2 linked regions of the Methylorubrum populi genome follow. The protein of the gene in region 1 interacts with the protein of each later gene in a pairwise test. Links are inferred from orthologs where the notes say so. Each region holds a gene or a part of one and is shown on either strand. Other genes may lie near its edges. The genes, in order: dnaE and MPPM_RS13205.

Region 1 (4,342 bases):
GCCATGACCAAGCGCGTGTTCCTTACCAGCGTCGTCGAGTTCACCGCCTTCGGCCTGCTCTTCGGTGCGGTCGCGCTCTGGGCGGTAGCCTTGGCGCCGATCCATTAATGGTCCGCGTTCGAGCGCGCTTTGTTCCGGTGCCGGAAGCGTTGCTCACAGGAAATGTCATCAGGCGGGTGGTTTCACACCGGATCACCCGTCTGGACGACGCCGGGTTCGAAGAACGGTGGATATCGCCCGCGGTGCGGCGTGCCGGTGACAGACTCGCAAGGCATTGAACGGCGATCTTAGGGGGATCCGAACAGGGTCCCTCATGGCGCGCACGCTTAAAGAGGTCGGCTTCGTCCACCTCCACGTTCATTCGTCCTACTCGCTGCTCGAAGGCGGCGTGAAGGTCGCCGACCTCGTCAAGGCGGCGGCCGCCGACCGCCAGCCCGCGCTCGCGCTCACCGACACCAACAACCTGTTCGGCGCGCTGGAATTCTCCGAAAAGGCCGCCGGCACCGGCATCCAGCCGATCGCGGGCCTCCAACTCACCGTCTGCTTCGAGGCGCCCGATCCGATGGCGCGCATGCCGCAGGCCGGCTGCGCCAACATCGTGCTGCTCGCCCAGGACGAGACCGGCTACGGCAACCTGCTTCGGCTGGGCAGCCGGGCCTATTTCGACGGTCCGCTCGGCGCCGCTCCCAACCTCGCCGTCTCGGCCCTGGAGGGCAATGTCGACGGCCTGATCGGCCTCACCGGTGGGCTCACGGGGCCGCTCGATACCAGCCTGCGCGCCGGCCGCGCCGACCAGGCGGCCCGCCGCCTGGAGGTGCTGAAAGGGGCCTTCGGCGAGGAGCGCCTCTACGTCGAGATCCAGCGCCACGGCCTCGACGACGAGCGCGCGGTGGAGCGCGAGTTGCTGCGGCTCGCCGACGGCAACGGCCTCGGCATCGTCGCGACGAACGAGCCGTTCTTCGCCAAGCCCGGCGACTACGACGCCCACGACGCCCTGCTCGCGATCGCGGAGGGCCGCCTCGTCTCCGACGAGCGCCGCCGCCGTCTCACCCCGCGCCACGCCTTCACCACGCGGGCGGCGATGATGGAGCTGTTCCGCGATCTGCCGGACGCGCTCTCGGCCTCCGTCGAGATCGCCATGCGCTGCGCCGTTCGGGTGCGCACCCGCAAACCCATCCTGCCGAACTTCGCCAGCGTCGCCGCGGGCGAGGCCCCGCCCATGGCCGAAGCACTCGCCGAGGCCGCTGAGGCGCCGGTCCAGGCGGTGGCCGCCGACGAGCCGACGGAGCTGTGCCGCCAGGCCGAGGCCGGGCTGGAGCTGCGCCTGAAGCAGCACGGCACCGCGCCGGGCTTCTCGGAGGAGGATTACCGCGCGCGGCTGAAGTTCGAGCTCGACGTCATCGTCAAGATGAAGTTCCCGGGCTACTTCCTGATCGTCTCGGACTTCATCAAGTGGGCCAAGGACCACGACATTCCCGTCGGTCCGGGCCGCGGCTCGGGCGCGGGCTCGCTGGTGGCGTGGTCGCTCCTCATCACCGACCTCGATCCCCTCCGTTTCGGCCTGCTGTTCGAGCGCTTCCTCAACCCCGAGCGCGTCTCGATGCCGGACTTCGACATCGACTTCTGCGTCGAGGGCCGCGAGCGGGTGATCCGCTACGTGCAGCAGCGCTACGGCGAGCGTCAGGTCGGGCAGATCATCACCTTCGGTACCCTGCTCGCCCGCGGCGTGCTGCGCGACGTCGGCCGCGTGCTGGAGATGCCCTACGGGCAGGTCGACAAGCTGACCAAGCTCGTGCCGCAGAACCCGGCCAACCCCGTGACGCTGGCGCAAGCCATCGAGGGCGAGCCCAAGCTGCAGCAGGCGATCGAGGAGGAGCCGATCGTCGCCCGCCTCATCGAAATCTCGAAGAAGCTCGAGGGCCTGCACCGCCACGCCTCGACCCACGCCGCCGGCGTGGTGATCGGCGACCGCCCCCTCGAAGAGCTGGTGCCGCTCTACCGAGACCCGAAGACGGGCATGCGGGTGACCCAGTTCAACATGAAGTGGGTCGAGCAGGCGGGGCTGGTGAAGTTCGACTTCCTGGGCCTCAAGACTCTGACGATGCTGCGATGCTGCACCGACCTGCTGAAGCAGCGCGGCATCGAGGTCGATCTGGCTCAAATCCCGCTCGACGACCCAAAGACCTACGAGCCGATGGGGCGCGGCGAGACGGTCGCGGTGTTCCAGGTGGAATCCGCCGGCATGCGCAAGGCGCTGTGCGAGATGCAGGCCGACCGCCTGGAGGACATCATCGCGCTGGTGGCGCTCTACCGCCCGGGCCCGATGGCCAACATCCCGGTCTATTGCGAGCGCAAGCTCGGGCGCGACGCCGGCAACGAGGCGAGCTGGTACCCGCACCCGATGCTGGAGCCGATCCTGAAGGAGACCTTCGGGATCATCGTCTACCAAGAGCAGGTGATGGAGGTCGCCAAGGTTCTCGCCGGCTACACCCTGGGCGAGGCCGACATGCTCCGCCGCGCCATGGGCAAGAAGATCAAGGCGGAGATGGACGCCCAGCGCGACCGCTTCGTGAAGGGCTGCCTGGAGAGCGGGATCACTCAGGCCAAGGCCAACGAGATCTTCGACCTGCTCGCCAAGTTCGCCGATTACGGCTTCAACAAGTCCCACGCGGCGGCCTACGCGCTCGTGACCTACCAGACCGCCTATCTGAAGGCGAACTTTCCCGTCGAGTTCCTGGCCGCGGCCATGACGCTCGACATCGACAACACCGACAAGCTCGCCGAATTTCGCCAGGACGCGCAGCGCCTGAAGATCACCGTCGAGCCGCCCTCGGTGAACACCTCGGGCGTGGTGTTCGACGTCAAGGAAGGGCGCATCCTCTACGCGCTCGCCGCGATCAAGGGCGTCGGCCGCTCGGCGGTGGAATCGATCGTCGCCGCCCGCGGGGAGAAGCCGTTCAAGGACCTCGCCTGCTTCGCCCGGCGCCTCAACCCGCGCCACGTCAACAAGCGCACGCTGGAAAACCTGATCGCGGCCGGCGCTCTCGATTGCATCGAGCCCGACCGGGCGCGGGCCTGGGCCGCGGTCGAGCCGATGATGAAGATGGCCCAAGGCGCGGCCGAGGCCGAGACCTCCGGCATCACCGACATGTTCGGCGGCGTCGCCTCCGCCGATGTGGCGCTCCGCATCCCGCCGCACGAATTCTGGACCCACACGGACAAGCTCAAGCGCGAATGCGACGCCATCGGCTTCTTCCTCTCGGGCCACCCGCTCGACGAGTACGGGCCGATCCTCGAGAAGCTGCGGGTTCAGTCCTGGGCGGATTTCTGCCGCGCGGTGCGGGCGGGCTCGGCCAGCGTCGGGCGGATCGCGGCCTCGGTGCTCGACCGCTCCGAGCGGCGCACCAAGAGCGGCAACAAGCTCGGCATCGTCATCCTCTCGGACCAGACTGGCCACTTCGAGGCGATCATCTTCTCCGAGGGGCTGAACCAGTACCGCGACATCCTCGAACCCGGCCGCCCGCTGGTGCTGACGATCCAGGCCAACCTGGAGGGCGAGGACGTGCGCGCCCGCATCACCACCGCCGAGCCCCTCGATCAGGCCGCCGCCCGCCACCAGAAGGGGATGCGGATCTTCCTGCGCGACGACCGGGCGATCAGTTCGGTGCAGCAGCGCCTGACCCTGCGCGGGGAGGGCGAGGTCTCGCTGATCCTGATCCTCGACGGGGGCGAGCGCGAGGTCGAGGTCCGTCTGAAGGACCGCTATCAGGCGACCCCGCAGGTGGCGGGCGCCCTGCGCGCCGTGCCGGGCGTGGTGCAGGTCGAGGTGAATTGAAGGGGCCCGCCCGAACCCCCCGGTAACCAATCCGATCACCTCCGCAGGATATTGGCGTTACAGAACCTTTCGTGCCTCATCGCCGCCACAGCTCGGTGATTCTGCCAAGGTAAGGTTCGGCCAAACCCAAGGTGGCGCGTGGGAACTCCGGTTGGCGGAGTTCGCCCGGCGCCGCGAAGCGGCCGAAGCCCTTCGAATGCCGCGGCGCCGCATGGTCGCCGCCCGATGGAGTGTGGGATGACCGGACACGGTTTGAGAATGACGGCCGCCGCCGCCCTAATGGGGCTGGCCGGTGCCGCGCAGGCGGCGCAGTGCGGCAACAATGCCGCCGGCTTCGAGGCCTGGAAGGACGAGTTCATCGCCGAAGCCAAGGGCCGGGCCAGCCCGGCGGCGCTCGCGGCGCTCGCCAACACCTCCTACTCCACGGCGACGATCTCGGCGGATCGAGGCCAGAAGAGCTTCAAGCTCTCGCTCGACCAGTTCCTGGCCAAGCGCGGCGGCAACACC
Region 2 (3,269 bases), 1.7 Mb from region 1 along the record:
GTCGCGGCAGCCGAGTTCGCGCCCCTCGGCCTTCACCCCCGCCCGTTCGGCCACGGGGCGGCACTGTTCATCGCTGAGCATCCAGGTCGGCGGCGAGGGCGCAGGGGTCGGCAGGTCCCGCATGTAGGTGTTGTCGGCGTAGGGGATCGGCGGCCAGAGTGCCCAGCCGTTCTCCTCGATCTCCTCGCGCGTCTCAGGGGCGCGGTAGTCGGTCTGGGCGAGGAAGCCGCCGTACTTCTCGTCCGGGTAGTCGATCAGGACGGGAAACAGCCACTCGCCCTTGTACTGCATCACGATCGGGCGATCGTTGGCGATGAGTTCGGCGAACAGGCTGAGTACGAACAGGACGGTGAAGATCACCGCCGACCAGTAGCCCCGCCGGTTGGCCCGGAAGTTCGCCAGCCGTCGCCGGTTGAGCGGCGACAGACCGCGGCGGGTGGCGGTCGGCAGGACCTGCATCTGCGGCGCGTTGCCCGGCGCGGTGACGGGCACCGCATCGGGTTCGGGTCGCAGGTGCTCGTTCATCGGCTCGAACCCTCAACTCGCCCTCAACTCGGGCGGCCGATGCCGGCTCAGTCGAGCCGGATTGCGGTGCCCTCGATCTCGCTCGGACGCAAGGCGCCCTTGCGCTCCAGATGGCGGCGCAGCAGGCGGACGTTGCGGCGGTTCGCCTTGAAGGCCGCGTCGAGCAGGTCGCCGGCCAGCGGCACCGAGCCCACGGCGCCGTCGAGGGCGACGTTGGCCATCATGCGCCAGACCAGCCAGCGCGGCGCGCCGAGCCGTTTCGCCTCGTAGACGATGTACGAGGCGATCGCCATGCCCGCGATGTCGCCGAGGACGGGGACGAGGCCGATCACCGCGTCGAGGCCGACGCGGCGGTTGATGCCCGGCAGGAGGAAGGCCGAGTCCATCAGGTGGGCGAGCTGCTCCAGCCGCTGGAGGCTCGCCTCCGTGCTGGTATCGGTGAGGCGGCGCAGCTGTGCCGCCCCGGCGGGCTCGCGATAGGCCATGCTGGGGGTCTGGGCGGAGGTGGTCATGGCGGGGGATGTGGCCCCGCCCCGGCCGCTTCACAAGGAAGCGGACCGCCGCGCCCGCTCAGCCCGCGCGAAATAATTCCGCCAACCGCTCGACCGCCGCGTCGAGGGTGGCGTCGGCCTTGGCGAAGCAGAAGCGGGCGAGGTTCTTGACGTCCCCCTCCGCGTAGAAGGCGCTGACGGGAATGGCGGCCACGCCGTGCTCGGTCACGATCCGCTGGCAGAAGGCGACGTCGTCGGCGGCGAGATCCGCGAGATCGACGGTGAGGAAGTAGGTGCCCGCGCTCGGCAGCACCGTGAAGCCGATCTGCGACAGGCCCGCCGCCAAGCGGTTGCGGGAGCGGGCGAGATCCGCGCGCATCCCCGCGAAATACGCGTCGTCCTTGCCGAGCCCGTAGGCCACGGCCTCCTGAAGGTTCGGCGGGGTGGTGAAGGTGAGGAACTGGTGCGCCCGCGACAGGACCCGCATCAGCGGTTCGGCCGCCATCACGAACCCGACCTTCCAACCGGTGAGGCTGAAGATCTTGCCCGCCGAACCGATCTTCACCGTGCGCTCGCGCATGCCGGGCAGGGCCATCAGCGGAAGGTGGCGCCTTTCGTCGAAGATCACGTGCTCCCATACCTCGTCGCAGACCGCCACCGCGTCGAACCGCCGGCAGAACGCGGCGAGAAGGGCGAGGTCGTCCACCTCGAACACCGTGGCGCTCGGGTTGAGCGGGTTGTTGAGGAGGACGAGGCGGGTCCGCTCGGAGAAAACCGCGGCGAGTGCGGCTTCCTCAATCCGGAAATGCGGAGGCTTGAGCGTGACGAAGCGCGGCACGCCGCCCGCGCGCCGCACCAGTGGCAGGTAGGCGTCGTACATCGGCTCGAACAGCACGACCTCGTCGCCGGGCCGCACCAGCGCCATCAGCGCGCCGGCCAGCGCCTCGGTCGCGCCCGAGGTCACCATCACCTCGCGCTCGGGATCGAGGTCGAGGCCCTGATGGTGCCGGTAATGCGCGGCGATGGCCGCGCGCAGCGAGGGCAGCCCCATCATCGGCGGGTACTGGTTACTGACGCTCTCCAGCGCCCGCGCCGCGGCGGCGCGGACATCGTCGGGGCCCTGACCATCGGGAAAACCCTGGCCGAGATTGATCGCACCATGCTCGCGCGCCAGCCGTGACATCACTTCGAACACCGTTTCCGGCAAGTCGGCGAAGACGGGATGGGCAACGGGGGAGGGGATGCGATTCGCGGCGGGATCCATGGGCGATGTCTTCGCAGAGCGACCGCGCCGCTCCAAGCGCCTTCCTGCAAGATGGAATCGGAGAGGAAACTTGCGCGCGATTGGTTTCTCCGTGTTCGAAGACAAGAGGTGTGCTGCGGAGGCTTGGCGGAAAACTTCGCGGCTCTATCGATGCGAGGTGCGTTCACGCACACGCGTCTGCGATAGAGCGATCGAATCGGGATTTTGCGGCGCATCGAGGGTGTGACGAATGTTGACGATCATCAGTCGTAAGCGCATGTTCACCCCACGGTCGGACCGGCCGCCGCACTGAAGGGACTTCGCCCCCTCGTCTCTTGGGTGTGGCAGGCCGGTCCGGTCGTCCTCATGAACAGGCCGCCGCTCGACACGGCGGCTTTTTTCATGTCCGGTCGGTCCGCGCGCTTCGCGTTGCCTCGGTCTCTCGCCATCGGCGGATCATGCGTCTGGGAACCTGTCTGCTGCTGGCCGTCCTGTCCGCCGGTCTCGGGCTCGGTCTGCGCCTCGTCCTGCCGGTGACGCCTGTCGATGAATCGTTTCGCGACGTGATGCGCCTCTATCAGTCGCAGGGCGAGCCGGGGCGCAGCAACATGCCGGAAACGTCGGCGCCGTAGGAACACCGCATTGCCAGGCGACGCTCGCCGGCCGTACCGAGGCGGGCCCGTCCGGGTGCCCTGATCTCGACGGGATCGGACTTCCGGCCGACGGACGCGTTCCTGCCAACCGGGCCGGTTCCGATGGCCGTGGACGACATCGACGAGTGTGTGAGGGATGAACGAGAGTTCGCCGATACGCAGGGAGACCGCCCGGGAGTACCGGACCGCGGATCCGGTGCCGACCGCGCCGGTTCGTCGGCGACGGAAGTTCGGCCGTTGGATGCTCGCGCTGCTGATCCTCGGCGGAGCCGGCGCGGTGGCCCATCGCACCTACGATGCGCGGCAGAAGCCGGCCGACGCGACGGCGCAGGCGCCGGGACCCAGCGGTCACGGCCG

What was found.
Region 2: the proteins of dnaE (region 1) and MPPM_RS13205 interact in binary tests that used the Escherichia coli proteins (3 or more experiments, as listed by UniProt). The link is inferred for Methylorubrum populi from one-to-one orthologs.

Annotation. Positions count from the first base shown.
Region 1 is NZ_AP014809.1:1,158,979-1,163,320, reverse strand. What follows is about bases 1-4,035. They hold dnaE (DNA polymerase III subunit alpha), read left to right. Parts: upstream 1-313; coding sequence 314-3,835; downstream 3,836-4,035. Outside these bases: MPPM_RS05420 (lytic murein transglycosylase), read left to right, coding at 4,073-4,342. UniProt on the Escherichia coli protein: DNA polymerase III is a complex, multichain enzyme responsible for most of the replicative synthesis in bacteria. This DNA polymerase also exhibits 3' to 5' exonuclease activity. The alpha chain is the DNA polymerase catalytic subunit.
Region 2 is NZ_AP014809.1:2,882,084-2,885,352, forward strand. What follows is about bases 189-3,150. They hold MPPM_RS13205 (aminotransferase), read right to left. Parts: upstream 2,281-3,150; coding sequence 1,096-2,280; downstream 189-1,095. Other genes in these bases: MPPM_RS13195 (ABC transporter permease), read right to left, coding at 189-525; MPPM_RS13200 (DUF4112 domain-containing protein), read right to left, coding at 573-1,010; MPPM_RS28525 (hypothetical protein), read left to right, coding at 2,718-2,891; MPPM_RS13215 (MdtA/MuxA family multidrug efflux RND transporter periplasmic adaptor subunit), read left to right, coding at 3,049-3,150. Outside these bases: more of MPPM_RS13195, read right to left, coding at 1-188; more of MPPM_RS13215, read left to right, coding at 3,151-3,269. UniProt on the Escherichia coli protein: Shows aminotransferase activity with methionine and histidine as substrates, and to a lesser extent also with phenylalanine.